DNA from 3 places in the Arthrobacter sp. B0427-1-12 genome. Region 2 is predicted to be linked to each of the others. Evidence: predicted binding sites of a transcription regulator. Region 2 holds the regulator's gene; each other region holds the start of a gene.
The links. Region 2 encodes HrcA, which represses chaperone genes, less so after heat shock. Its sites were predicted from a motif close to TTNGCACTCGNNNNNNNCGAGTGCNAA; they were not measured.
Positions count from the first base shown of each region.

Region 1: the regulator HrcA is predicted to act here: its motif matches at 8,563-8,589, upstream of groL (chaperonin GroEL).
Region 3: the regulator HrcA is predicted to act here: its motif matches at 3,951-3,977, upstream of groES (co-chaperone GroES).

Region 1 is NZ_JBNHIC010000043.1:11,333-21,257, reverse strand. Features, by position in the region: gene AC5RWU_RS19055 (thioredoxin-like domain-containing protein) at 633-1,286, shown strand; gene AC5RWU_RS19050 (DUF305 domain-containing protein) at 1,298-1,948, shown strand; gene AC5RWU_RS19045 (DUF2630 family protein) at 1,981-2,226, opposite strand; gene AC5RWU_RS19040 (lipid II:glycine glycyltransferase FemX) at 2,484-3,557, shown strand; gene AC5RWU_RS19035 (threonine/serine exporter family protein) at 3,710-5,098, shown strand; gene AC5RWU_RS19030 (siderophore-interacting protein) at 5,120-5,983, opposite strand; gene AC5RWU_RS19025 (uracil-DNA glycosylase) at 6,041-6,817, opposite strand; gene AC5RWU_RS19020 (DUF3263 domain-containing protein) at 6,948-7,256, shown strand; gene AC5RWU_RS19015 (LytR C-terminal domain-containing protein) at 7,291-7,938, shown strand; gene AC5RWU_RS19010 (TM2 domain-containing protein) at 8,051-8,410, opposite strand; gene groL (chaperonin GroEL) at 8,782-9,925, shown strand, end outside.
Region 2 is NZ_JBNHIC010000023.1:49,456-58,895, reverse strand. Features, by position in the region: gene AC5RWU_RS14445 (PhoH family protein) at 1-999, opposite strand, end outside; gene AC5RWU_RS14440 (GerMN domain-containing protein) at 1,334-2,386, shown strand; gene AC5RWU_RS14435 (16S rRNA (uracil(1498)-N(3))-methyltransferase) at 2,413-3,183, opposite strand; gene dnaJ (molecular chaperone DnaJ) at 3,186-4,316, opposite strand; gene hrcA (heat-inducible transcriptional repressor HrcA) at 4,350-5,363, opposite strand; gene AC5RWU_RS14420 (DUF3097 family protein) at 5,508-6,350, shown strand; gene AC5RWU_RS14415 (DUF4870 domain-containing protein) at 6,469-6,897, shown strand; gene hemW (radical SAM family heme chaperone HemW) at 6,904-8,130, opposite strand; gene lepA (translation elongation factor 4) at 8,159-9,440, opposite strand, start outside.
Region 3 is NZ_JBNHIC010000005.1:125,891-135,815, reverse strand. Features, by position in the region: gene AC5RWU_RS06035 (acyltransferase family protein) at 1-1,600, opposite strand, end outside; gene groL (chaperonin GroEL) at 1,794-3,407, opposite strand; gene groES (co-chaperone GroES) at 3,489-3,785, opposite strand; gene AC5RWU_RS06020 (siderophore ABC transporter substrate-binding protein) at 4,204-5,121, shown strand; gene AC5RWU_RS06015 (ABC transporter permease) at 5,186-6,232, shown strand; gene AC5RWU_RS06010 (iron chelate uptake ABC transporter family permease subunit) at 6,225-7,223, shown strand; gene AC5RWU_RS06005 (iron ABC transporter ATP-binding protein) at 7,291-8,088, shown strand; gene AC5RWU_RS06000 (baeRF2 domain-containing protein) at 8,154-9,260, opposite strand; gene AC5RWU_RS05995 (aconitate hydratase) at 9,475-9,925, shown strand, end outside.

The sequences.
Region 1 (9,925 bases), on a different contig from region 2:
CCCTTCCGCTTCGAATTCCGGCGGCCGATTACCCCCCTGTCTGGGGGAGTCAATTACGGGGTGTGGTTTTTTGGTCGGTCGAGTGTAGATTCAGGAGTGCATCCGAAGTGCCGGCTGAATTGCAGAATGGTATGTATTTGCTGGCTGCGAGAATCAGCCGGGGGCCATGGTTCCGCAGCGCGGCGGGGCAGCTATTCCTGTTTCGAAACAGACTCGCGGCCGCCCGAATCAATTTTCCATCTTCCGGGACGGCCGGGGCTGACCGTTGGTGTGCTCCGGACGGGTGCGGGGTATACCGTCGCGGTCCTCAACCCGCCTGTGGGGCTGGCGGCGACGGCGCCTTGGATCGTGCCCGAGGCCAAAGCCCACACTGATCTGTCTGCGGACGGCGTCGGTGAGGCAGCGCCACAGCGGTGCGCTCTTCCTGGGCCGGAGGCTGCGTTGAACAGTGTGTTGAACTTCGCAATAAACACTGGAACCTTCGGACGTACGCCATAGTTTAGGTCAGGGAGGGTCTGCGTCGGCTGGCGGTCCGGACTCTTCAGGAACAATGACGCCGGGGGGCTGGGCACGGCCGGCGATCGCTGCCGGACAGCGGTGACGAGGTGCGAGGCAACTGAAGGAGAAATGCAGTGGGACGAGACAAGGTCACGCCGAGGCAGGCCGCACGGCAGTCGCGCGAGGAGAAACTGGCCGCCCTGCGAGAGCAGCAGGCCAAGGAGCGCCGCAAGCGGAACATCCTGATCGGCGCCGGGGGAGCCGTCGCCGTGGTGCTGGTCGGCGCGCTGGTCACGGTGGCGCTGGTCAACGACCCGCCCGTTCCCAGCGCGGATGCCATCCAGATCGAAGGCCTCCAGGAATTCGAGGACGTCTCCAGGAACCACGTGACCACCCCGGTCCAGTACGAGCAGACCCCGCCGGCGGGCGGCGACCACTCCGCCGTCTGGCTCAACTGCGGCGTCTACGAGCAGCCGGTGCCCAACGAGAATGCTGTCCACTCCCTGGAGCACGGCGCCGTCTGGGTCACCTACGACCCGGCCCGGGTCAATGCGGACCAGGTTGCCGCCCTGCAGGAGGAGTTGCCGGACACCTACACTGTCCTGTCCCCGTTCGAAGGTCTTTCATCGCCCGTGGTGGCCTCGGCCTGGGGTGCCCAAGTGGCCCTGGACGGTGCGGATGACAGTCGGCTGGGCGATTTCGTGACCAAGTACTGGCAGTCCCCGAATACTCCTGAGCCCGGTGCCTCCTGCACCGGCGGCATGGACGCGCCCGGGCGGGTGGCGTGACGGCGGACGCCATGACGACCGCACAGACATCCCGCCGCGGACGCAGGCTCCCGCTGATTGTTGCCGCCATTGCCGCCGCGGTACTGGTTTTCCTGGCCGGTTGGGCGCTGGGACGGCTGGTCCCGTCCGGCGAAATCACCCCGATGACCACCAGCGCCGAAGCCGGCTTTGCAAGGGATATGCAGGTGCATCACCGCCAGGCGGTGGAGATGTCCCTGATCATCCGGGACCAGACCCAGGATGAGACGATCCGCCAGTTGGCCTATGACATTGCGACGTCCCAGCAGCACCAGGCGGGCCAGATGTATGGGTGGCTTGCGGTCTGGGGCCTGCCGCAGGCATCGCAGACTCCGGCCATGGACTGGATGATGGCCTCACCGGAGGATTCCCACGAAGCGCACGGAGGCATGGCGCACGCGTCCGGCCAAATGCCGGGAATGGCCACTCCCGAGGAACTCCGGCAGCTTCAGACCCTGACCGGGACCGAAGCAGAGCGGCTTTTCCTTGAGCTCATGATCGACCACCACCGGGGCGGGGTGGACATGGCGAATGCCGTCCTGGAGCGCTCGGATTCACGTGTGGTGGAGGCCCTGGCTGACTCGGTTGTTCTCGCCCAGCAGAGCGAGATCGACTACATGAACGAGCTGCTCGCCCAGCGCTGAGCCCAAGGCGGCCGGCAGGGCGTGGTGGAGGGCTACTGGCGGTAGCCCTCCACCTTTTCCGGGGACCGCAGACGCGCCTGGTCTTCGTCCTTGAATGCCTTGCGCAGGGCCCGCCGCTGGCGCAGCAGGTCCCAGCACTGGTCCAGCTGCGTCTCGACGTCCTTCAGGGTTTGCTTGTCTTCCGGACTGTGACCCAGTTCGCTGGCAATCTTGTCCCGCAGAGCGTGCTCCTGCTCCACGAGCTCGTTGATCTGGGACAGGAGGCTCTTGTTGTCCATAGTTACTCCCTTGGAGTATTCGTTCCTGGAATGCAGGGTGGAACAGCTTCGATCCGTCCAGCCTACGCCGCGGTCCCGCCGCTGGGTAGGACACCCAAGGTGCGGTTCCCGCCCGGGCCGGCCGGCGCCGTCGTACCTGTCCAGCCTCAGGATTGGCAGCCGCTAGACTGGCACTGCTCACACAACCAATGGCCCCAGGGGGGCCATGCCACGTCCGGCCGGATCAGCGAGCGTCCGGCGAGAGTGAACGAGGAACTTTGCGAGAATTCACCGCCCGTGCCGCCACCGCCGAGGAAATTGCCGACTGGGACCGGCACGTGACCGCCAATCCCAGCGGAGGCAACCTGCTGCAGTCCGCCCCGTTCGCGGAGGTGAAGTCGCATCACGGCTGGACCCCGCGGCACCTGGTATATGAAACGGCGGATTACAGCAGCTACAACCTGGTGCTGGAGAAGGACTTTCCGGTCCTCGGCAAGCTGTGGTACCTCATCAAGGGGCCGGACGTCGCCGATGCCGCCGATATCCCCGGCATCCTAAAGGCCAATGAGAAGTTCGTCAAGGACCACCGGCAGGACGTCTTCGCCATCAAGATCGAACCGGACATCCTCGACGGCGAGGAGGTACGGGCGGCGTTCGCGGAAGCGGGCTTGGTCAAGACCTTCAACATCCAGCCCAATGACAGCACGGCCGTGCTGGATGTGACCCCGGAGGAAAACAAGCTGCTGCGCAATCTGCACTCACGCGGCCGCAATGCCGTCCGCCGGGCCATCCGCGAAGGCGTGGAAGTGGTCCAGGCGGAGCCGACGGAGGAAAACTTCCGCACCATGTACGGGCTCATGGACCAGGTGGGGCAGGGCAACGCCAACGTCCAGCTCCGCTCCTTCGAGTACTACAGCCGGTTCTGGCGCAATTTCATCGACGCGGGGATGGGCCGGCTGTACTTCGTCTACGAGGACGGCTCCCCCTCGGTGGGCGCATTTGTCATTAACTATGGGCGCAAGGGAACATATAAGGACGGCGGTTCCAAACCCCGCCGCAGCCAGTACGGTGATTCGCACCTGGTGCAATGGCGGGCCATCAACGATCTCAAGGAACTCGGTATTGAGACGTATGACTTCTGCGGAACTCCGCCGGCAGCCAAACTCAAGGATAAGGACCACGCTTTCCACGGGCTGGGCATGTTCAAGACCAGCTTCACCAAGACGGTCATCGACTATGTCGGATGCTATGACCAGGTCATCAGCCCGCTGAAGTACAAGGCGTGGGAGTCCATCGGCGAGAAGGTTTTCCGTCAGTTGTACTGGCGCAAACATCATCAACCGTTCTACTAAACCGCGGCTTCGCGCCGCGGACCCGAAGAGAGGGGACTTTGGAGCAGGAGCCAGTCGAGCATAGGACGGCGCGCCCAGCGGTCAGGGGAGCGCAGCCCAGGTCCGTTAAGCCCGTACCCGCCCTGAACGGGCAGCGTGCCAACGACTCCGCCATGCGGGTGCTCCGCAAACTCCTCCAAGGCGAGTCCCCGCCCACGGCCCCGATGAACATCGTGGAGCGGCTGGCCGGCAGTCCCTATGCCAATCCGATCATCCAGGTCGGCGGGCAGGACGCCAGCGCCCGCAAGACGCTGGACTTCGCCCTGAACCTGGCCGAGACCATGTTCCGGTACGGCGCCGGTGCGCTGGAAGTCGAGACGAGCATCATCGCCGTCACGGCGTCGCTGGGACTGAGCCATATCGACGTCGAAATCACCAACCAGTCCGTGGTGATCAACTACGCACCCAAGGACGCCACCCCGATCACGGTGCTGCGCGTGGTGCGTTCCTGGACCAACAACTACGCGGGTCTGTCCCTGGTCCACCAGCTGGTCACGGACATCGTCAAGGGCGGCGTGAGCCGGCAGGAGGCGATCAACCGGCTGACGGAGATCACGCGCAGCTCCAAGCCGTTCCCCAAGTGGATGGTGACCTTCTCGCTGGGTGTCTTCGCCGCCACGATCGTGGCCTTCATGGGCGGCAGCCCGCTGGCGTCCTTGGTTGCCTTCCTCAGCAGCATCGCCGTGGGGCTGGTGTCCCGGCAATTCGCGCGCTGGCGGATCCCGGACTTCTTTACGACGGCGACCAACGCCGCCTTGGTCACGTTCGTCGCCGTCGCGCTCTGGGCGCTGGAGGTGCCGATCACTCCGGGCATCGTGGTGGCCGGCGGCATCATCCTGCTGCTGCCCACCGGACGGCTGGTCTCCGCGACGCAGGATGCCATCAACGGCTTCCCGGTCACCGCCGCCGGCCGTTACCTCTCCGCGTTCCTGACCTTTGCCGCGATCGTCTCGGGCATCGGCGTCGGCCTGGTGGCCATGGAACTGGTGGGCGCCGGCGGACTGGACGTGCTGGATCCCGGACCGGGCGGCTACCCGTTCGCTGTCCAGGCCCTGCTGGTTATTGTTGCCGCCGCGTCCATGTGTATTTCGGAACAGACCAGCGCCAAGATGCTGCTGCCCACGGGGCTGGTGGCCCTGTGCGGGTTCCTGATCTATGAGGCCGTGGGCTACATCGGGATCGGGGACCGGCTGGCGCCGGCCGCCGCCGCTGTGGCGATAGGTTTCGCCGCCCGCCTGATCGCCCTGCGGCTGGGCTCGCCGCAGCTGGTGATGGCCGTGCCCGCGGTGATGTTCCTGTGGCCCGGGATGACCATCTTCCGGTCCATGTACGAGCTGACCGTGAATGCCGATGAGCCGCTGATCGGCGTGCTGGGGCTGTTCAACGCGCTGACAGTGATCCTGGGCACCGCCGGCGGCACCGTCCTGGGCGACCACCTGGCCCACCCGCTGACCCGCGGCCTGGGGTCGAACGAGAGGCGTGCCCGCACCCGCCGCCGCTAGGAGCCGACCGCCGGCACCCGGCTACAGGATCTTGCCGATCTCCGTCTTCTTCTCCGCTTGGAACTGGTCCTCCGCCCGGCCCAGCGCCCAGTAGCCGGAGAGCGAAACCTGTGACCGCTGCAGCCCGCGCTGCTTGAAGAGAATGTCGCGCAGCGCCTTCATGTAGCCGCGTTCGCCGTGCACGAACGCATGCACGTCGCCCTCGCGCCAGTCCATCTCCGCGATGGCCCGGACCAGCAGGTCGGTGGTGCCTGCGCCGGGGTCCGTGCCGCCGTCGCCGGCGCGCAGCAGCCAGGTGACCTCGACGCCGTCCGGTACGGCGATGTCCTGGATGTCGCCTGCGGTGCCGACCTCGACGAATGCGGTTCCGACGGCGTCCGCCGGGAGGGCTTCGATGCCCGCCGCAATGGCGGGCAGCGCCGCTTCGTCCCCGGCGAAGAGGTGCCAGTCGGCAGCCGGGTTGGGTGCGTAGGCGCCCCCGGGGCTGGTGAACAGCAGCTCATCGCCCGGCTGTGCGGCGGCAGCCCAGGGGCCGGCCAGTCCCTCGTCGCCGTGGACCACGAAGTCGATGGCCAGCTGCCGGGCTTCAAGATCCACCCAGCGCACGGTGTAGGTGCGGGTGACCGGCCACTGTTCCCGGGGAAGCGCTTCGCGAAGCGCGGCCATATCCGGTGCATCCGCGGCGGACGTGCCGGGCTGCAGGAAGAGGATCTTCACATACTTGTCCGTGAAGTCGTTCATCACGAAGTCCTTGAAGCCGTCGCCGCCGGCAATGATCCGGACCATGTGGTCGGAAAGCTGCTCGCGCCGCAGCACCTCGAGCCGCACCAGGGGACGGGCCTTCTTGACGGCCGGTGCCGCCTGGACATTGCTGGTTTGATTCATTCGCCGATGCTCCTGGAGGCTGGCCTGGCGGCCGTGGGTTAGGTCTGCCTCATCAGGCTAGCCGGTGGGCAGCCGCCAGTCGATTTCCGCTGCGCCCTGGTCGCGCAGCAGTCGGTTGGCGGTGCTGAACGGCCGGGAACCAAAGAAACCGCGCTTGGCGGACAACGGGCTGGGATGGGCGGACTCGATCCGCGGCGTGTCCCCGAGCAGCGGCGCCAGGTTCTGGGCGTCCCGCCCCCAGAGAATGGCCACGAGCGGTCGGTTTCGCTGGGCCAGGGCACGGACCGCCAGGTTGGTGACAGCTTCCCAGCCCTTGTTCCGGTGTGACCCCGACGCCCCGGCCTCCACGGTGAGGACCCTGTTGAGCAGCAGGACGCCCTGCCCGGCCCAGGCGCTCAGGTCCCCGTGCTCGGGGGCCTCAATCCCCAGGTCCGATTCCAGCTCACGGTAGATGTTCGCCAGGCTGCGCGGCAGCGGGCGCACCGCCGGATTGACCGCGAAGGACAGGCCGATGGGGTGCCCGGGGGTCGGGTAAGGATCCTGCCCGACGATGAGGACCTTGACAGCGTCCATCGGCTGCTGGAACGCGCGCAGGATATTGCCGGGGGCGGGCAGGAAGCTGCGCCCGGCAGCCCGCTCACCATCCAGGAAGCGGGCAAGCCGGTGAATTCCGTCCTCGGCCGGTTCCATGGCCTTGGCCCAGTCCGGTGCCATGAACTCCGCCGGCCGGGCGGGTTCCGCGAAGGGCAGGTGTGCGTCATCGGCCGTCCGCCTGCCGCCCCGCGCCTTACCGGCCGCCGGGAGGGGGAAGAGGGCGCCGTCGTCGTCAGTCATCCACCCATCCTGCCCGATCCCGGTCACCTGGCGCGAGAGCCGCAGGCTGGAGCCGTTCGAATGACTTTCGCTTCGTTCCCCCGTACCATGTACGGGTAGTTTGATGCGGTCGGAATGAATGGAGTGAGCCGTGGCAAGTGCGGCCGAAAGCGGAGCCTTTTCACTGGAAACCGCGTACGACGCCGACAGCCCGCTCAGTGAGCGCGACCAGCGGATGCTGGCCTTGGAACGGCAGTGGTGGAAGTACGCCGGCGCCAAGGAACAGGCCATCCGGGAGCTTTTCGACATGTCCGCCACGCACTACTACCAGATCCTGAATGCGCTGATCGACACGGAAGAAGCGCTCGCGCACGACCCGATGCTGGTCAAGAGATTGCGTAGACTACGTACGTCGCGCCAGCGTGCCCGTACGGCTCGTCGGCTGGGCAGCGACGCCTGATTCCGCATCTTTCGATCAAGGACACAGCACGACTATGAGCGAGTATCCCCGGGATGAGTTTGACAAGGTCCCCGAATCTTCCGCGCGCCAAGGTGTCCACCGCGCCCGGATGGCGCCGCCGCGGCAGGGCGGCCTGGGGCTGATCATCCTGGTTGGCGCCCTGGCCCTGGCCATCGGCGCAGCGGCGTTCTTTGTGGCTCCGCGGCTGGGCATCGGTGCCGCCGCAGGCGAGGCTCCGTCCGCGGAGCCGGTTGCCGAGGCAGCGGCAACAGCCGGCCCCAGTGCGCCCGCGTCGGCGGCAGCGGAGGAAACGGCCGCCGCTGCCGAGACAGCGGAACCAACGCCGGCTGCAACGGCCCCAACGGAAGCTCCAACCGAAGCGCCGGAAACCGCTGAGCCGGCGCCCATGGACAAGACCTTGCCGGTCAATGTGCTCAACGGCACCACCGCCGGAGGACTGGCCGGCTCGGTGGCCGGCCGCGTCGCTGCCGATGGCTGGTCCACCAGCCAGGTGGGCAACTGGGCCGGCCAGCCCGTGCAGACGTCGATCATCTTCTACAACGGACCGGAACAGCTGGCCACCGCCCAGGAAATTTCGCGGTTGCTGAATATCCCCACCCTGATCGAGTCCACTGCGGTTTCACCGCAGGTGACTGTGGTGCTGGGCCCCGGTTTCCAGTAAGCCGGGGTAGCTGTAATCCACGACGGCGGTGTCCCGGCATAGCGGCCGGCCCGGGGAATTCCCGGGTACCTGCAGCGGCTCGGCGACTCCATCCGGCGGCTGCCCCGGGCAGCTAAGCCCTGAGCGGGACGCCGCGGGCATCCGTGCAAAACATCCGGGCGCCGGCCAGGATCATGATGCCTTCGACGAAGCCCCACACCCAGCCGAGGCCGAAGGTGGCGAAGGTGACCACGATCTGTGCGATGCCTACCCCCACATAGCCCAGGTAGAACCGGTGGATGCCCAGGCCGCCCAGCAGGACGCCGAGCAGGCCGGCCACCAGCTGCGACTTTTGCCCGTTGTAGGCCCCATAGCCGTAGGGCGGTCCCGGAATACCGTAGCCGGGCTGCTGGCCGTAGGGCGGTCCCGGCTGCGGAGGCCACTCCCGCCTGTCCCGGGGAGGCCATTCGGAAGATTCTGGATTCTGGCTCATCGGTACTGCTCCTTCGATGGATGGGGCCGCTACATCCACGGTAGGAGCGGCTCCGCCTGCCCGCCATCGGGAAGATCCCTGATCAGGCCCTGAGCGATCCGGGACGGGCTGTTTCGCGGTTGGCGGATACGGCGGGCACAGTCCGGCGTCCGCTTGCACTCTCACCCTGCGAGTGCTAATTATTGACTTAGCACTCCTGGCCGGTGACTGCTAAGTTGCTGGCCCGGGAGGATCACCGAACCACTGTGGTGAGGGTTGGTCGAGCCGGCGTATCGAGATCGCCGGATTGCCTCCCGTCCGTCGCGGGCATCGCAGCCGGTTCGAGCAGCCACTGCTAAAGAGCATGATTGTTCCGGAAGGACGAAGCCGTTATGGCCAAGATCATTTCGTTTGATGAAGAGGCACGCCGTGGCCTCGAGCGCGGATTGAACATCCTCGCTGACGCAGTCAAGGTAACGCTGGGCCCGCGCGGCCGCAACGTTGTCCTCGAGAAGAAGTGGGGCGCTCCCACGATCACCAACGATGGTGTTTCCATCGCCAAGGAGATCGAGCTGGACGACCCGTATGAGAAGATCGGCGCCGAGCTGGTCAAGGAAGTTGCCAAGAAGACGGACGACGTCGCCGGCGACGGTACCACGACCGCAACCGTGCTCGCCCAGGCTCTGGTCAAGGAAGGCCTGCGCAACGTTGCCGCCGGCGCTGATCCGCTGAGCCTCAAGCGCGGCATCGAGAAGGCCGTTGAAGCCGTTACTTCCGAACTGCTCGCTTCCGCCAAGGAAATCGAGACCAAGGAAGAGATTGCTGCTACGGCATCCATCTCCGCAGGTGACACCCAGATCGGTGAACTGATCTCCGAGGCCCTCGACAAGGTGGGCAAGGAAGGCGTCATCACCGTCGAGGAGTCCAACACCTTCGGCCTGGAGCTTGAGCTCACCGAGGGCATGCGCTTCGACAAGGGCTACATCTCCGGCTACTTCGTCACCGACGCAGAGCGCCAGGAGACGGTCCTCGAGGATCCGTACATCCTGATCGTCAACTCCAAGATCTCCAACGTGAAGGACCTCGTTGCGGTTCTGGAGAAGGTCATGCAGTCCGGCAAGCCGCTGCTGATCATCGCCGAAGACGTCGAGGGCGAGGCTTTGGCCACCCTGGTTGTCAACAAGATCCGCGGCACCTTCAAGTCCGTTGCCGTCAAGGCTCCGGGCTTCGGCGACCGCCGCAAGGCCCAGCTGGCCGACATCGCCATCCTCACCGGTGGCCAGGTCATCGCCGAGGAAGTCGGCCTCAAACTGGAGAACGCCACCCTTGACCTGCTGGGCAAGGCACGCAAGGTTGTTGTCACCAAGGACGAGACCACCATCGTCGAAGGTGCCGGCGACGCCGAGGAGATCGCGGGCCGGGTCAACCAGATCCGCGCCGAGATCGAAAACTCCGATTCCGACTACGACCGCGAGAAGCTGCAGGAACGCCTGGCCAAGCTGGCCGGCGGTGTTGCAGTCATCAAGGCCGGTGCCG
Region 2 (9,440 bases):
GCCGGAGCGCTGGACTTCGTCCCAGCGGCTGTAGGCATTGACGATGTCGCTGACCAGCCGGTGCCGGACGACGTCGGACGCATCCAGTTCGGAGAAATGGACGTCGTCGATGCCCGTCAGGATGTCGTGGACGACCCGCAGCCCGGAACTCGTTCCGTACGGCAGGTCCACCTGGGTGACGTCTCCGGTGACCACCATTTTGGAACCGAACCCCAACCGGGTCAGGAACATCTTCATCTGCTCCGGCGTCGTGTTCTGCGCCTCATCCAGGATGATGAATGCGTCATTGAGCGTCCGGCCGCGCATGTACGCCAACGGCGCAACCTCGATGGTACCGGCGGCCATGAGCCGCGGGATGGACTCCGGATCCATCATGTCGTGCAGGGCGTCGTAGAGCGGGCGCAGGTAGGGATCGATCTTGTCATTGAGCGTGCCGGGCAGGAAGCCGAGCCGCTCCCCCGCCTCCACCGCCGGCCGCGTGAGGATAATGCGGTTGACTTCCTTGTGCTGGAGGGCCTGGACTGCCTTCGCCATAGCCAGATAGGTCTTGCCCGTTCCCGCCGGACCAATCCCGAAGACCACGGTATTGCGGTCGATCGCCTCGACGTAGTTCTTCTGGTTCAGCGTCTTCGGGCGGATGGTCCGCCCGCGGGTCGAAAGGATGTTGAGCGTGAGCACTTCGGCCGGGCGCTGCACCGACTGCTCCTTGAGCATCGTGATCAGCTGCTGCATGACCTGCGGCGTCACGCGGGTACCGCTGGCGGCCAGGATCCGGACTTCATTCAGCAGGCGCTGGGTCCGGTCAATGGTCACGGCCGGTCCGGAGAGGGACAGTTCGTTGCCGCGGACCAGGAGGTCGACGTCGGGAAAGGCCTCCTCGATCAGGCGGAGAACCTCATCATGAGCGCCCAGGGACTGGACCATTTGTTCCGTCGAGTCGAAGCGGATGGTGGTCGATTCGATGCCGGCAGCGCCCATGCCAAGTGAAGATTCCGTCATATCTGCGGCCGCTCCGGCCTTCTGTCCCCTTCGGTCAACGATGGCTCCTGCCGGTAACGGTGCTTCCCGTACCCGTCCAAGCGCGAGTTACACACCATGTTACGTCACCCGCGCTGCAGGCACGCTGGAACCAGAAGGCGACCCGGCCGGCGTCGGCCATGCCACGGCACGGCAAGATATCGACTTTGCATCAATCGTGTTGCAGTCCGGTTGAGACCTGCGTCCGGAGGCCTGGGCGCTGAAAACCGTGTGCCAAGCTGGATGGGCATGCCAATTTGCCGTTGCCGTGCCGGTCTGTGCCGGCTTGACGGCGCCGACCCGGGAAGGAGACTGGATGACTTCAAGCGGCAGCAACCGTACTTCGGCAGCAACGGGCCGTTTCGTGAGCGGGTTGGCGCTGATCAGCGCAGCCTCCGTCGTCCTGATCGGCTGCTCTCCTTCAATGCCTTCGGCTTCGATGCCCACGACGGCGACGACCTCCATGCCCGCGATCCACGACCAGCCCGCCAGCGCCTCGCCGATGGTGGTGAGCGCGCCGGTGGAGGGCGGCACCGGTCCGGACGTCACACCGGTCTACTACCTGGGCGCCAATCCGCGGAATGTCTATCTTTACCGGGAGTTCCGCCGGGACCTGCCGGACATGGGCGACCCGATTTCCACTGCGGTCAAGGCCATGACCAGCACCGGGCCGGACGACCCCGACTACTTTAGCCCCTGGACGCCGGCCTCGAAGATCGGCGCGTCGATTTCCGGCAAGAATGTCATCACGGTGGATATCTCCGCGGATGCCTTCAGAACATCCCTCGACGAAGGGATGGCGCACCGCGCCGTCCAGCAGCTGGTCTACACCGCCACGGCGGCGGCAGCCAGTTCGGGACTGATCACCAGCGGCCGGCCCAGCAGTGTGGTGATCCTGGTCGACGGGCACGCCGGCTACAAGGCCTTCGGCCATGTGGAACTGGGCGGTGAAATGACCCGTGACACGACCGTGGCAGCGCCCATCTGGGTTATCGATCCGCAGGAAGATGCCTCACTCACCGATTCCGTCAGCGTTTTCGGCAGCGGTGTCGCCGCTGACTCCACCCTGCAGTGGACGGTGTCGAGGCTGGAGGACACCGAATCGGAAACCGGCGCGCCGGCTGAGTCCGCCTCTGTTGTCGCTTCCGGCACCGTGCAGCTGGACAGCCATCCGGGTGAAACCGGGAAGTTCCGCTTCTCGCTTCCGCTGCCGCCGGGCAACTACGAGCTGCGTGTCTTCCACCGGGCGCCCGGCAATGCGGCGCCAGGCTCAGGTTCCGCGTCCGGCGGCACCGACGCCGGCACGAAGACGGGCGACGCGGCGGTCACGGAAGCGAACCCGGATTCCAAACGGTTCACCATCGACTGAGGTGCCCCGGGCGGCCTGCGCGGGAACTACCAGCGGTCCAGCAGGTGGCTGAGCAGAGCCAGGGCCGTCGGCCCGGCAGTCGACGAACGCAGGACATGGGGTCCCAGCCTCACAGTGCAGGCCCCGGCCGATTCGAAGGCCTCCAACTCGCGGGGACCGATGCCGCCTTCCGGCCCGACGATCATCAGGATCCGGACCCTGGCGCTGCCCGTGCCCAGCGAGGCGGCACGGGCGGCAACCACATCCGCCAGCCGGTCCGCTGCGTCTTCATGCAGCACCAGCGCCAGGTCGGCCCCGGCGATCAGCCGCCCCAGTTCCTTACCGTCCACCAGCGGTTCCACCCGGGGGACCCTGGACCGCCTGGCCTGTTTTGACGCGGCCGTGACAGTGTTGGTCCACTTCTGCAGGCCCTTGGCCGCCTTGTCGGCGCGCCACCGGACGATGCTGCGTTCGGCCTGCCAAGGCACAACGGCATCCACGCCCAGTTCCGTCGCCGATTCAATGGCCATCTCATCCCGGTCCCCCTTGGCCAGCGCCTGGACCAGGATGAGCTCATGGCGCGGGACGTCGTCGTCGGCTACGGCGCCGATCCGGATGGTCAGGGACGACGGCGCCGCCTCCGTAACCTCGCCGGTTACCCGGCGCCCGTTCCCGTCGACGATGTCCACCGCTTCCCCCGGCGCCAGCCGCTTCACGATAGCAGCATGCCTGGCCTCGGGTCCGGTGAGCGTGAATTCCGCGCCGGGCGACAGCGGGGCCAATGCCTGCGGCTCGGCGAAGAAAATCGGGTTCGTCACGCTTAGAGGTTACCGAGTTTGTCCCGCAGTTTGGCGAAGACCCCGCTGCCGCTGGAGGCCAGCTTTCCCTCAGTGAACTGCTCGCCGCGCAACCGGGCCAGCTGGCGCAGCAGGTCCTCCTGGGCCGCGTCCAGCTTGCTGGGGGTTTCGACCTGCAGATGGACCTTGAGGTCGCCGCGGCCGTAGCCGCGCAGGTGCGTTACGCCGAGGCCGCGCAGGGTGATGATCTCGCCCGACTGGGTGCCCGGCCTGACGTTGATGTCCTGCTCGCCGTCGAAGGTCTCCAGATCGATGTCTGTGCCCAGGGCCGCCGCGGTCATCGGCACGCTCAGCGTGGCATGGAGGTCGTCGCCCTCACGGACAAAGGTGGGATGCGGATTGACCCGGATTTCCACGTAGAGGTCACCCTGGGGACCGCCGGCCGGGCCGGCTTCGCCCTGGCCGCCCAGCTGGATGCGGGTTCCGGTGGCGACGCCGGCAGGCACCTTGATGGTCAGCGACCGGCGGCTGCGGATCCGGCCTTCGCCGGCACATTCATTGCAGGGATCCGCAATGACGGTGCCGAAGCCCTGGCAGGAGCCGCAGGGAGCGTTGGTCATGACCTGGCCCAGGATGGAACGAACCGCCCGCTGGACGGTGCCGGTGCCGTGGCAGATGTCGCAGGTCCGGGGGGAGGTACCCTCGCGGCAGCATGTACCGTCGCAGGTGGGGCAGACTACGGCGGTGTCCACCTCGATCTTCTTGTTGACACCGAACACGGCATCCTTCAGATCGATCCGGACATTGATCAGGGCGTCCTGGCCCCGGCGGGTCCGGGACGCCGGTCCGCCGCCCATGCCGCTGCCGCCGAAGAAGGTCTCGAAGATGTCCTGGAAGGCGAAGCCTGCACCGGAATAACCGCCGCCGAAACCACTGTCAGTGCCGTTCTCGTTGCCGGTGGTGTCATACACGCGGCGCTTCTGCGGGTCGGACAGCACCTCGTAGGCGTGGGTGATCCGCTTGAACTCCTCGGATGCCTCCGCACCGGGGTTCACATCCGGATGGTACTTGCGCGCCAGCTTGCGGTAAGCCTTCTTGAGCTCTTCGCTGCCCGCATCGCGGCCGACACCCAGTACTTCGTAGTGATTACTCACTATTGCACTTCACTTCCTGTGTAGCTTGAAACTTCAGTTCGTCAGAATACGTGACAGATAACGCGCCACTGCCCGTACGGCAGCCATAGTGGAGGGATAGTCCATCCGCGTAGGCCCCAGGATGCCGAGCTTCGCGGAGGAGTCGGGGCCGTAGCCGGTGGCTACCACTGACGCCTCGACCAGTCCGCCGTACCGGTTTTCGTGTCCGATCCGCACGGAGAAACCCCGTGCGTCCTGTTCCATCTCCGAGAGCAGGCGGAGCATGACCACCTGTTCCTCCAGAGCTTCCAGAATGGGACCGATGGACAGCGGGAAGTCCACGGTGGAACGGGCCAGGTTCGCTGTGCCGGCCATGACCATACGGTCTTCACGATTGAGGCCGGCCAACAGTTCCAGCGCATGTGCCAGCGTGGCGGCAGCCGTGCGGTCCTTGGCGGCAACGCCGGTGACGCAGGCGGCCAGGTGCTGCGGCAGGGAAGTCAGCAGTGAATCGGACGCAGCAGCCAGGAACTGCTGCCTCAGGTCCAGCAGCGTCTCCTCGCTGACATCCACCGGCATGGCGATCACCCGCTGCTCCACCTGGCCAGTGGTGGCGATCAGGACCACCAGTACCTGCCGGGGCGCCAGCAGGACGAGTTCAATGTGGCGCACCTTCGCCGTGTCCAGGTGTGGATACTGCACTACGGCCACCTGGTTGGTCAGCTGGGCCAGCAGGCGCACCGTCCGCTCCATCACGTCATCGAGGTCGTCTGCGCCGTCCAGCAGCGTCTGGATGGCGCGCTTTTCGGCGGCCGAGAGGGGCTTGACGTCGGAGATGCGGTCCACGAACAGCCGGTAGCCCTTGTCCGTGGGGATACGTCCCGCGCTGGTGTGCGGTGCCGTGATGAGGCCGTCCTCTTCCAGCGCGGCCATGTCATTGCGGATCGTGGCCGAGGAAACACCCAGATGGTGCCGCTCCACCAGTGCCTTGGAGCCGACGGGCTCGCGGGTATGGACATAGTCTTCGACGATGGCCCGGAGTACTTCCAGGCGGCGGGGTTCGCTCATCGTGGCACCTCCTCGGTTGATTTGCAGCCCGAGTCCTAGCAGATAATGCATTAGCACTCGAAAGGCTTAAGTGCTAAGTCTAATACGTTTCGGGGCGTTGTTAGCATTGAGCTGTTCTCCAGCCGACTACACCGGAAGCGATCCATGACCAACTATCAGTGGGGTCCGCAGAATATTACGGCACCCAAGCGCCAGGCGCTGCCCGAAGTGCCCGCCGACATCGGGCTGGTGCTCGAAGACGTCCAGAGCGGCTGGGTGGGCGCAATCGTCCGGGTGGAGAAGTCCGGCGGCATGCATGTCATGGGGCTGGAGGACCGCCGCGGCAAGGTCAAATCATTCAGGCTGGGGTTCGGCTTCCTGCTGGACGGGGCCCCGGTCAAGGTGGTTCCCGCCGCGGCCGCGCCCAAGCCAGCGGTCCAGCGGACGGCGTCCGGTTCGGTGAAAGTGGCAGGACTGCGCGCCCAGGTTGCCAAGGCCAGCCGGATCTGGGTGGAAGGCAAGCACGACGCCGAACTGGTGGAAAAGGTATGGGGCGATGACCTGCGCGTCGAGGGCATCGTGGTCGAACCGCTGCACGGCATCGACGACCTGAAAGGCGCAGTCCGGGACTTCAGCCCCGGCCCGCAGCGCGGGCTCGGCATCCTGGTCGATCATCTGGTGCCCAATTCCAAGGAATCCCGGATCGCTGCCGAAACCATGGCCATGGCCGGAGCGGCCGGCAATGTCCTGATCGTCGGCCATCCGTACGTGGATGTCTGGCAGGCGATCAAGCCGAAGACCATCGGGCTGGCTTCCTGGCCCGTCGTTGAACGCGGAACGGACTGGAAAACAGGAATTCTGCGGGGCCTCGGCTGGCCGCATGCCGGCCCCGCCGACGTGGCCATGGGCTGGAAACGCCTGCTGTCACAGGTGGGCACCTATGCGGATCTGGAGCCCTCCCTGCTGGGCAGGGTGGAAGAAGTCATCGACTTCCTGACGGTCCCCTGACCGTTGTGCCGGAACAGCGATGTTCCGGAACTGCGATTCCCAGCCAGTACCCTAGTAATACCGACGCTTTGACGGCCCGTGCCAGCTCAAAGGCAATTCAAGGGCAAAAGGAGAAGCCTTGTCCAACACTGCCAGCCACCACCAGCCTCCGCACGACGACCGTGCTGGCTACCAGACTCCGCTGTACGAAGGATCGCCGGCCAACGCCTTGCCGCTGACCGCTTCCGAGGACCGGCAGTGGGCTACTTTGGCCCACTTCGGCGGCATTCTGGGGTGCATCCCCTCACTGGTCATTTTCCTGGTCTTCCGGGAGCGGGGCCCGTTCACTGCCCAGGAGTCCAAGGAAGCGCTGAATTTCACCCTGCCTCCCACGGTGCTGGCGCTGCTGTTCAACCTGCTGGCGCTGCTCCCGCTGGTGGGCGGTGTCTTCGCGGTGCTGGCCGCGCTGACGTGGATCATCCTGACGGTCTGCTCCGTTGTCGCCGGCGTCCAGGTCAACAAAGGCCGGCCGTACCGCTACCCGCTCAACCTGCGCCTCATCCACTGACGCCGGTCAGTCCAGCAGTTTCCGGACCACCGCGTCAGCCAGCAGCCGGCCCTGCAAGGTAAGCCGGAGGGTGCCGTGCAGCGCGGCCGGAGCCTCCACCAGCCCGTCCGCGATCAGGCCCGCCACAGCCATGCGGCCGGCGTCGTTCAGTTCCGCCGTGGGCATTCCCTCGGCAAGGCGCGTGCGGAGCATGACTGCCTCGACATACTGCGTGTCCGCGTCCAGCAGTTCGCGGCCCGCCGCCGGCGACTGGCCTGCCGCCAGCCGGGAGGCATAGGCGGCCGGGTGCTTGACGTTCCACCAGCGGACCCCGCCGACGTGCGAGTGGGCTCCCGGACCGGCGCCCCACCAGTCGTCGCCGCGCCAATAAGCCAGATTGTGTCTGCACCGGTCGGCGGGAGTGCGCGCCCAGTTGCTGACCTCGTACCAGGACAGACCGGCCGCCTGCATCCGGGCGTCGGCCACCAGGTACTTCTCAGCGTGGTCGTCGTCATCCACCGGCGGAACCTCCCCGCGCCGGATCCGGGCAGCCAGTTTGGTACCGTCTTCGATGATCAGCGCGTACGCGGAGATATGGTCCGGTTCGTAGCTGAGCGCCTCCTCGAGCGAACGTTCCCAGTCCGCGGCGCTCTCCCCCGGCGTTCCGTAAATCAGGTCCACGCTCACCTTCAGGCCGGCGTCGCGCGCCCAGCGCACTGCCTGCGGGACCCGGGACGGCGTGTGCGTGCGGTCCAGCACCTTGAGCACATGCGGCACGGCAGACTGCATGCCAAAGGAGACCCGGGTGAAACCGGCATCGGCCAGTTCCTGCAGAGACTGCGGGGTCACCGAATCGGGGTTGGCCTCGGTGGTCACCTCAGCGCCCGGCTCCAGTCCCCAGAGCCCGACGGCGGCACGCAGCACGGCTGCCAGGTCGCCGGAGGGCAGCAGCGTCGGCGTTCCACCGCCGAAGAAAACGGTGCTGATGGGACGGGCCGGTACTCCCGACCGCTCCAGCGCCGCGGCGGCGAATTCCAGTTCCTGCCGCACGGTTCCGGCATATTCGGCCTGGGAGGCGCCGGAACCCAGTTCCTTGGCCGTATAGGTATTGAAATCGCAGTAACCGCAGCGCACGGCGCAGAAGGGAATGTGAACGTAGAGTCCGAATTTGCGGTCCCGGGCCCCGACCGCGGCTCCGCCGGGCAGGATCCCATCCGCGGGAGCCGGATCGCCCAGGGGCAGCACGCTGGGCATCAGCTCACCATCGGCTTCATGGTGCAGGTCACTTCTTGGATTTGTCCTTGCTTTCGTCCGAGGACAGCGCCGCGATGAAGGCCTCCTGGGGCACCTCGACGCGGCCCACCATCTTCATGCGCTTCTTGCCTTCCTTCTGCTTCTCCAGCAGCTTGCGCTTACGCGTGATGTCGCCGCCGTAGCATTTGGCCAGCACGTCCTTGCGGATGGCGCGGATGTTCTCGCGGGCGATGATGCGGGAGCCGATGGCGGCCTGGATGGGCACCTCGAACTGCTGCCTGGGGATCAGCTCGCGCAGCTTGCTGGTCATCATGACGCCGTACGAATATGCCTTCTCCCGGTGGGTAATGGCGCTGAACGCGTCCACCTGTTCGCCCTGGAGCAGGATGTCCACCTTGACCAGGTCCGCCACCTGCTCTCCGTCGGCCTTCCAGTCCAGCGAAGCGTAGCCACGGGTCTTGGACTTGAGCAGGTCGAAGAAGTCGAAGACGATCTCGGCCAGCGGCAGCCAGTAGCGCAGTTCGACGCGGTCCTCGGAAAGGTAATCCATCCCCTTCATCTGGCCGCGACGGGACTGGCACAGCTCCATGATCGCACCGACGAACTCGTTGGGCGCCAGGATGGTGGCCGAAACCATCGGCTCGCGGACCTCGGCGACCTTGCCGTCGGGGTACTCGCTCGGATTGGTCACGGTGATGACCTTCTTGTCCTCCAGCGTGACTTCGTAGACCACGTTGGGAGCCGTGGAAATGAGGTCCAGGTTGAACTCCCGCTCCAGGCGTTCGCGGACGATCTCCAGGTGCAGCAGGCCGAGGAAGCCGACGCGGAAACCGAAGCCCAGGGCGGCGGAGGTCTCCGGTTCGTAGACCAAGGCCGCGTCGTTGAGCTTGAGCTTGTCCAGCGCATCGCGCAGCACCGGGTAGTCAGAACCATCAATCGGATACAGCCCGGAGAAGACCATCGGCTTGGGATCCTGGTAGCCGCCCAGGGATTCCGCCGCCGGCTTGGCCAGGTTGGTCACGGTGTCACCGACCTTGGACTGGCGCACGTCCTTCACACCGGTAATCAGGTAACCCACCTCGCCCACGCCGAGGCCCTTGGTCGGCGTCGGCTCGGGAGCGCTGACGCCGATTTCCAGCAGTTCGTGGCTGGCCTTCGTGGACATCATCTGGATGCGTTCGCGCGGGCTGAGCTTCCCGTCGATCACGCGCACGTATGTGACCACGCCCCGGTAGCTGTCGTAGACCGAGTCGAAGATCATGGCGCGAGCAGGGGCCTGCGGATCGCCGACCGGGGCAGGCAGATCGCGC
Region 3 (9,925 bases), on a different contig from region 2:
AGCGGCAGCCCATCTTCAGCAGGGCCACCACCTGCCAGCCGCGTTCCTCCGCCACCGGTTCCAGTGCCGTCAGCCACATCATGGAGTGGGAGTCCCCGAGCATCACGACGGTCCGGGCGGCTGTTTCCCGGTCCCCCACCACGCGGCAGGGCACGGGCTGGCCCGTGGCCGGATCCGTCTGGCCGTGGCACTGCTGATCCACTTCCGCCCATTCGCCGGAGAGGCTGCTGAGCGTCGGTTTGACCTGCGCGTCCTGTCGGCCGGTGAACTCGAAGCCAGGCGTCAGCGCCGCGGCTCCCGGGTTATCCAGCGGCGACTGCTGCTGGACAGCCTGCTCCTGGGCCTTGACCTGGAATTGCCAACCGCTCAGAGGTGCGGCGACCACGGCGACTGCCACGGCGATGACCAGGCCCATGCGGCGCCGCTTCGACTCAGACCAGGTCCAGCTGCGGACGGGCATTTCCACGACCCGGGTGGTGAGAACGGCCAGCAGGATCGACACGGCAATGATGGCGGCGCCGTCGAGCAGGCCGGCCGCAGAGCGCCCGCTGACGGTCAGGTACCCGACCAGGACCGGCCAGTGCCACAGGTAGAGCCCGTAGGAGTTGTTCCCCATCCGCACCAGGGGCCGGGCGGTCAGCAGACGGTCGGCGCCGAAGCGGCTCCCGGTCCGGCCCGCGATGATGATGCATGCAGCCGCCAGGGTCGGCCACAGCGCCACGTAGCCGGGGAACTGCTGCTGGACCTGCAGCAGCAGCCCGCAGCTGACCATGGCGGCGAGGCCGAACCAACCGAGGATGATCCGTACCCGCGGTCCGAAGGTCAGGTATGGCAGCGCGAGCGCGAGCAGCGATCCCAGGGCGAACTCCCACAGGCGCGTGCGCGTGTCGAAATAGGCGTAGGACTGGTTCGTGGCAGTCTGCCACACGGAGAAGGCCAGCGACGCGGCGAACACGCCGCCGAAGATGACGGCCAGGATGGCACGGTAGCTCACCGCTCTGTAGCTCACGGCTGTGGCCGGCAGGCGGCGTCCCGATCGCGCCGCACCACCGTTGAGGAACCGGTGCAGGATTGCCGCAGCCGCGAAGATCAGCGGCCAAAGGATGAAGACCTGCCCTTGGATGGACAGCGACCAGAAGTGCTGCAGCGGGCTGGCCGCGCTGTGGTCGGCCGCGTAGTAGTCCACCGCATTGTTGGCCAGGACCCAGTTCTGGAAGTACAGCAGGGACGCCCAGGTCTGGCTGAAGATATCCGCCCAGCGGCTGCTGGGCAGCAGCCGCGCGGTGGCCACGAGGACGGTCAGGAGCACGACGACGATCGCCGGCAACTGCCGCTTGAACAGATGCAGCCAGTACTTAACCAGGTGGAGCGGTTTCCCGTCCTCGCCCTTGCGGGTGAAGGACATCGTGATGAGGAAGGCCGAGATCAGCAGGAAGATGTCCACGCCGCCGGAGACTCGCCCCAGCCACACGTGGTACACAACAACCAGGAGGACAGCGAGGGCACGCAGGCCCTGGATTTCCGGACGGTAATTGCGGGCAGGCCCTCTGGGCTCCGCAGGCGGCTCATGGCGGCGCTCCGTCAGCTGCACGCTTGACACAAAATACCCTTCGAAGCTGGCAATGACCCATCGAGTCTATCGCCCGGGGCTGCCGAAGCCCGGCATTCCGGGGTTCGGCAGCCGGTCCATCGGCCGCGAACGGCCTATAAATAACCAGCAGGGCCCCGGCCGTCCTCCCCGGTACGGGATGGACGGACCGGGGCCCTGCCAGATGTTGCTTGCCGGAGCCGGCCTAGTGGCTGTGGCCGGCGTGGGCGTCTTCTTCCTCGGCTGGCTTCTCCGCGACCAGGGTCTCGGTAGTGAGTACCAGGGCGGCGATGGAAGCGGCGTTGCGCAGCGCGGAACGGGTGACCTTGACCGGGTCGATGATGCCGGCCTTGAGCAGGTCCTCGTACTCGCCGGTGACCGCGTTGAAGCCGTGGCCCAGCTCCAGTCCGTTGACCTTGTTGACGACGACGTAGCCCTCGTACCCGGCGTTCTGGGCGATCCAGCGCAGCGGCTCTGCCAGGGCCTTGCGGACCAGGCCGACCGCCGTAGCGGCATCGCCTTCCAAGGCCTTGACGCTGACGTCCGAATCGAGCGCGGCGGCTGCCTGCACCAGGGCGGAACCGCCGCCGGAGACGATGCCCTCTTCGAGGGCGGCACGGGTCGCGGACACAGCGTCCTCGATGCGGTGCTTCTTTTCCTTGAGCTCAACTTCGGTGGCAGCACCGACCTTGATGACGCCGATGCCGCCGGCCAGCTTGGCCAGGCGCTCCTGCAGCTTCTCGCGGTCCCAGTCGGAATCCGTGCGCTCCACCTCGGCGCGGATCTGGGCCACGCGGTCGGCCACGTCGGCCTCGGAGCCGGCGCCGTCCACGATGGTCGTGTTGTCCTTGGTCACGGTGATCCGGCGGGCGGAGCCCAGGACCTCCAGGCCCACCTGGTCCAGCTTCAGGCCCAGGTCGGGGGAAACCACCTGTGCGCCGGTGAGGATGGCGATGTCCTGCATGATTGCCTTGCGGCGGTCGCCGAAGCCCGGAGCCTTGACGGCGACAGCGTTCAGGGTGCCGCGGATCTTGTTCACGACCAGCGTGGACAGGGCCTCGCCCTCGATGTCCTCGGCGATGATGAACAGCGGCTTGCCGGCCTGCAGCACCTTCTCGAGCAGCGGCAGGAATTCCTGCACCGAGGAGATCTTGCCAGAGTTGATCAGGATGTATGCGTCCTCCAGAACGGCTTCCTGGCGTTCCGGATCCGTCACGAAGTACGGCGAGAGGTAGCCCTTGTCGAACTGCATGCCCTCGGTGAGCACGAGCTCGGTCTGCATGCCCGAGGCTTCCTCGATGGTGATCACGCCGTCCTTGCCGACCTTGTCGAACGCTTCGGCCAGCAGTTCGCCGATGACGCGGTCCTGGGCGGAGATCGTCGCGACGTCGGCAACGTGGTTACCCTCGACCTCGCGGGCGTTTTCCAGCAGGCGGGCAGCCACGGCTTCCACCGCAACCTCGATGCCGTGCTTGAGCTGGCCGGGCGCGGCACCTGCGGCCACGTTGCGCAGGCCTTCCTTGACGAGGGCCTGGGCCAGCACCGTCGCCGTCGTCGTGCCGTCGCCGGCAACGTCGTTGGTCTTGGTGGCTACTTCCTTGGCCAGCTGCGCGCCGAGGTTCTCATACGGATCCTCCAGCTCGACCTCGCGGGCGATGGTCACGCCGTCGTTGGTGATCGTGGGGGCGCCCCACTTCTTGTCCAGCACCACATTGCGGCCGCGCGGACCGAGAGTCACCTTGACGGTGTTGGCCAGCTTGTCGACGCCGGCCTCCAGCGCGCGGCGGGCAGCGTCGTTGAACTCCAACTGCTTTGCCATATGTCTACTTCCTTTGGCTTTGACTTTGGCTGTGAGCAAGGAAAGCCCCAGCCGCTGTGCGGCCGGGGCTCCTTGTGCGGACTACTTGACGACGACTGCCAAGACGTCGCGGGCGGACAGGATCAGGTACTCCTCGCCGCCATGCTTGACTTCGGTTCCACCGTACTTGGAATAGATAACGACGTCGCCTTCGGCAACATCGACGGGAACGCGGTTGCCGTTGTCATCAACGCGGCCGGGGCCAATGGCCACGACCTGGCCTTCCTGCGGCTTTTCCTTGGCTGTGTCCGGGATCACCAGGCCGGAAGCGGTGGTCTGCTCGGCTTCCAGCGGGCGGACAACGATGCGATCCTCAAGAGGCTTAATAGAGACCGACACTCGGACCTCTCCTTCACATAAGTTATGTACGGGCGAAAGGTGCCTTGCGGCATGCCTACCGTCGTCGCGGTGCCGGCTGGCGGGTGCCGTCAGGCAGGGGCCTTGCGACCCCCGGGAATTAGCACCCTCAGGGTGAGAGTGCCAATGACGACTCTATGCAAGGCGTTAGCACTCGGTCAAGGCGAGTGCCAGCGACCGGCGCACCGTCCGGCACCACGACAGGCGGAATGGGCTTTGTGCGTCGATTTGTTACACGGGACACACCGGAGCGAAGTTGCGTTAGGCATACCTAACCGATAGTTTTCTGGGGCAAGCACAATTAGGTCAGGCCTACGTCACCTAATTCACCCACCCGCCCCCACGGCGGGTACGAGACCAGGAGCATTAGCCCGTGCAGAAGACTCTCCCCGCCAAGGTCATGGCCCTGGCCGCCGCATCGATGTTGATGCTCAGCGCCTGCAGCCAGACCAGTGCCGAGGCCCAGGATGCTTCCGGCAGCGAAACAGTCACCGTGGACCATGCACAGGGAACCACGGAGGTGCCGGTGAACCCGGAAACCGTCTACACCTTCGATCTGGGCGTGCTGGACAGCCTGGACGCCCTGGGCGTCCAGGTCGACGGAGTTCCGCAGGCAAACCTGCCGGCCTCCCTCGAGGAATACGGCGCGGACACCGTCACCAACATCGGCACGCTGCAGGAACCGGACTTCGAGGCCGTGAGCGAAGGCGCTCCGGACCTGATCATCATTTCCGGCCGCGCCGCAGGGCACTATCAGGAACTGAGCAAGATCGCTCCCACCATCGACCTGAGCGTCGACGCCGCCGACCCGATGGCCAGCTTCAAGCAGCATTCGACCAGCCTCGGCGGAATCTTCCAGAAGGAAGCCGACGTCGAGGAAAAGCTGGCCGCGATCGATGCAGACATCGAGGCAACCAAGGCCGCTGCAGCCAACGCCGGCAACGGCCTGGTCGTCATGACCAGCGGCGGAGAACTGACCGCCTACGGCGCCGGCTCCCGGTTCGGCCTGATCCACGACGTCCTCGGCGTCCAGACGGCAGCCGATGTCAAGTCCGACGGCCGCCACGGCGAGGCTATTTCCTTCGAATACATCGCGGAGAAGAACCCCGCGCATCTGTTCGTCATCGATCGCGACGCCGCCATCGGCGAATCCGGCGAAGCCGCGGCCGCCGTGCTGGACAACGAACTGGTGAACGGAACGGACGCCGCCGCCAACGGCAACATCCACTACCTGGACTCCACGCAGTGGTACATCGTCGGCTACGGCCTGAACAATGTCGACGCCATGGTCAACGCCGTCGGCGACGCCCTGAAGTAAGAAGCCGTCGAAGCGGCGGGACCTTGGTCCCGCCGCTTGCGCTGTACAAGGATCCAGATACAAGATGACTGCCTCAGTCCATGCTCCGGCCGGTGCCGGCACTGCTGCCGCTCCCACCACAGCGGCAGCCCCGGCCAGGCCTCCCCGCCTGCGCGGCACCAGCCTGCAGCTGGCAGCGGCCGGTGCCGCCGTCGTCGTACTCGCGGCGATCAGCATGTTCGTGGGCGTCAGCGACGTTTCCCTCGGGACGCTCTTTTCCGCCGAAGGCAACGCAACGCAGATCTTGCTGATCAGCCGCATCCCGCGCACCCTGTCCATCATCCTGGCCGGCATGGCCATGAGCGTGGCCGGACTGATCATGCAGCTGATGGCGCGCAATAAGTTCGTGGAACCGTCCACGGTCGGCACCATCGAATCGGCCACCCTCGGCATCCTCGCCGTCACCGTACTGGCCCCGGGTGCCTCGCTGTTCACCAAAATGCTGGTGGCCACGTTCTTCGCCGCCGGCGGCACCGCACTGTTCCTGCTCATCCTGCGCCGGCTTCCGCTGCGGAACACCCTGCTGGTTCCGCTGGTGGGCATTATGCTCGGCGGCGTCGTGGCCGCCGTGACCACCTTCTTCGCCTACCGGTTCGACCTGCTGCAGACCCTGAATACCTGGATGGTCGGCGACTTCTCCGGCGTCATCGCCGGCCGGTACGAACTGCTGTGGATCGTCGCGGTCCTGACCCTGGTCGGCTACATCTGCGCCGACCGGTTCACCGTGATCGGGATGGGCCAGGAGTTCACCACCAACCTGGGGCTCAACTACAACCGGGTCATGACCCTGGGCCTGGTCATCGTCAGCCTGATCAGCGCCGTCGTCGTCGTCACGATCGGCGCCATTCCCTTCCTCGGCCTGATCATTCCGAACCTGGTCTCCCTGCTGATCGGCGACAATGTCCGCCGCGCGGTGCCCTGGGTCGCCGTCTTCGGCGCCGGCTTCGTCCTGGCCTGCGACATTGCCGGCCGCCTTGTCCGCTTCCCCTATGAGATCCCGGTGGGCACCATCGTCTCCGCCGTCGGAAGCGTGCTGTTCCTCTACCTGCTGCTGAGGCGGCGCCGTGCTTAGCGCACCCGCCGTCGTCACACGCACCGTCCGCCGCACCAAGGGTGCCTCGCCGCTGGTGCCCATCGTCGTCCTGGGCCTGCTGGCCGCAGTGCTCGTCGCGGTCTTCATGACCATCGAACTGCGCGGCAACCTCTCCTACATCCTGCCGCGCCGGGCAATCCAGGTCGGCTCCATGATCCTGGTGGCCTACTGCGTGGGCGTTTCCACGGTGCTGTTCCAGACCGTGACCAGCAACCGCATCCTGACGCCCTCCATCATGGGCTTCGATTCCCTGTACCTGCTGATCCAGACGGTACTGACGTTCAGCTTGGGCGCCCAGGCGCTGCTCTCGCTCGGCGGGCCCGTGCGCTTCGGCATCGAAGTGGTGCTCATGGTCGGCTTTTCCTGGCTCCTGTACCGCTGGCTGTTCACCGGCGGCGGCAAGAGCCTGCACCTGATGCTGCTCGTGGGAATCGTGTTCGGCGCCATGTTCCGGGGCGTTTCCTCCCTGCTGCAGCGGCTGATCGACCCGAGCGAATTCATCATCCTGCAGGACCTGTTCTTCGCCAGCTTCAACAATGTGGACGGCACGCTGCTGCTGGTCTCCAGCCTGCTGGTCGCCCTGGTCAGCGCGGCGGCCTGGCGGGTGCGCAACCGGTTCGACGTCCTGGCCCTCGGCCGGGAAACCGCCGTCAACCTGGGCGTGGACCACAAGAGCACCGTCACCCTGACGCTGGTCATCTGCTCCGTGCTGGTCGCCGTCTCCACCGCGCTGGTCGGTCCGGTCACCTTCTTCGGCCTGCTCGTAGCCAGCCTGGCCTACCAACTCTGCGGCATCTTCCGGCACAAATACGTGCTGCCGGTTGCCGTGCTGATCGGCATCATCGCGCTGGTCGGCGGGCAGCTGGTGCTGGAGCGGATTTTCGAGTTCAACACGGCCCTGAGCATCGTGATCGAGTTCATCGGCGGACTGGTGTTCATCGCCATGCTGCTGCGAGGCTCGGTCCGATGACGTTCCGTTCTGTCCCGGTATTTGTCCCCCTCACGTCCGTCCCCATCGCATTGCCCGAGGTACCCGCATGATCCAGGTTTCCGGAGTCTCCAAGAAATACGGCTCCCAGCAGGTGGTGCGCAGCGTCAGCTGCAACATTCCCAAGGGCGGCGTCACCTCGATCATCGGCCCCAACGGCGCCGGCAAATCGACGCTGCTGTCCATGGTCAGCCGGCTGGCACCGATGGACTCCGGCTCGGTGGCCATCGACGGACTGAATGTCGCCGCAACCGCCGGGGACGTCCTGGCCCGGAAGATGGCGATCCTGCGCCAGGAGAACCAGCTCACCGTCCGGCTGACCGTCCGCGACCTGGTCGGTTTTGGCCGGTACCCGCACAACAAGGGGCGCCCGACCGCCGAGGACCTGACCCATATCAACCAGGCCCTCGACTACCTCAACCTGACCGGACTGGCCGACCGCTTCGTGGACGAACTCTCCGGCGGACAGCGCCAGCGCGCCTTCATTGCCATGGTCCTGGCGCAGGACACCGACTATCTGCTGCTGGACGAGCCGCTGAACAACCTGGACATGAAGCATTCGGTGGAAATGATGCGGCTGATGCGCCGGCTGGTGGATGAGCTGGGCAAGACCGTCGTGCTGGTCATCCACGACATCAACTTCGCGTCCTGCTACTCGGATACCATCATCGCGATGCAGGACGGCGCCATCACGCACCAGGGCAGCCCGGCGGAACTGATGACCTCCGAAGTGCTGGCCGAAATCTACGACATGCCGATCCAGGTCGCCGAAATCGGCGGCGAGCGCATCGCCGTTTACTTCTCCGCGGGAGTCGGCGTACCCGCCCTAGGTGCGCCGGGAATCTGAGGCGGCCCGCCGCCGTCGTACGCCACGGTACGACGGCGGCCCTTCAGTTCCGCTGCCGGCGCGGCTTAGTGCCGGGTCTCCCGCCGCCGGTCGCCGCTCATGGTAGGCACCGCGCTCGACGCCGTCGCATCGTCCCGCCAGCGCAGGATGGCGCCCACTCCTTCCTGCAGCGATACCGCTTCCGACGGGACCGTCTGGACCGCGGCATCGGTGGTCAGCGCCAGGAACAGCAGGTCCTCGACGTCCTTCGGCTCGGCGCCCTCGGTGATCAGCAACTCGTCCACCTGGCCGCGCTTCAGGGCGGAACGGGTTTCGGCGATGCCGGCTACGGCCTGTCCGTCCCGGGCCTGTTGCTCAATGAACTTGTCCACAGAGGCCTTCTCACGCTTGGCGATGAATTCGTTGACCGCTTCCGCCAGATGCTGTTCAAAGGCCTCCCGGTCGATCCCCTCGGTGCGTCCGCCGCCTGGCACCTCCACTAAGCGCGCACGGGTCTCCTGCCCAACCTCCTCCTTCAGCAGGTTCGCCGCCCGGACATCGCCGGTGAGGATCACCAGGTCCGGACGGTATTCCCGGACCAGCTTGTCCAGCTTCTCCGCCACGGCCTCGGCGTTGCGCTCCCAGGAGTCCTCCACGCGAGCCTCGATGTTGGTGTTGCGCCAGCCGCGCTGGCCCTTGACGTGGACCTTGCGGAGTTCGTCGTGGCCGCCTTCCACGGAACCGTCCTCCCCCAGCACATTCCGGCTGCCGGTCAGCTTGGGATCTTCGGGGGCGCGAAGGCTGAAATCCGCGCCTGAACGATTTACTTCAACCAGGATCTGCGAGACGGCATCCTTGGCCACGCGCATCAGCGGCAGGAGCTTGGGCCGCTGGTCCCAGGTGATACCTTCCTGGGGCGGAACGGGCAGGACCCGGTCGATGTGCAGTTGATCGGCAGTGGCCAGGAAAGCGCGGCCGTGCGGGCCGCCGATGCCTGCCGGGGTGAGGATGGAGTCTTCGATCTGCTGGAGAATGCCCACCGGAGCCCCTGACCGTGCGGCCGCCTCGCGCAGATGCTCCCAGCGGGTGGTGAGTTCGGGGCCGGAGGAGGCGCCCTTCCTGGTCGTGTCCACGTAGACGGTCAGGAACGGTGGGTTTTCGGTGAGTACATCCTTCAGCCATGGGAATCGCATCTGCGCACCTCCAGTAGATGTGGCGGCGATCGCAACCGGACGCCGCCCGGACTCGATCCCTTCACTCTGCCACGACGACGACGGCATGACAATGGCCGGGGAATCGGGCTTACCATGGAGTCAGATTTGCCTCTACCACAGCCCATCCACTGCCCCGCTGCTGCCCGTGCGGAGCCTACGGCAGGCGGCGACCGGCATACCCCCGGAGGTCCTCATGGGACTGAACGTTGCGCAGAAACTTATCCAGGACCACCTGGTCAGCGGGGAAAGGAGTCCCGGTGCGGAAATAGGGATCCGCGTGGATCAGACCCTGACCCAGGACGCCACCGGAACCATGGTCATGCTGGAGCTGGAGGCCCTTGGCCTGGACCGGGTCCGGACCCAGGCCTCCGTGCAGTATGTGGACCACAATCTCCTCCAGACGGATGAGAAGAACCCGGAGGACCATCTGTTCCTCCAGTCCGCTGCCCGGCGTTTCGGGCTTTGGTTCTCCAAGGCCGGCAACGGCGTCTCCCATCCGGTGCACCAGTCCAGGTTCGGCAAGCCCGGTGCCACCATGATCGGCTCCGACTCCCATACCTGCGCGGCAGGGGCCATCGGCATGCTCGCCATCGGCGCCGGCGGGCTGGAAGTCGCCATGGCCATGGCCGGCGAGCCGTTCTATG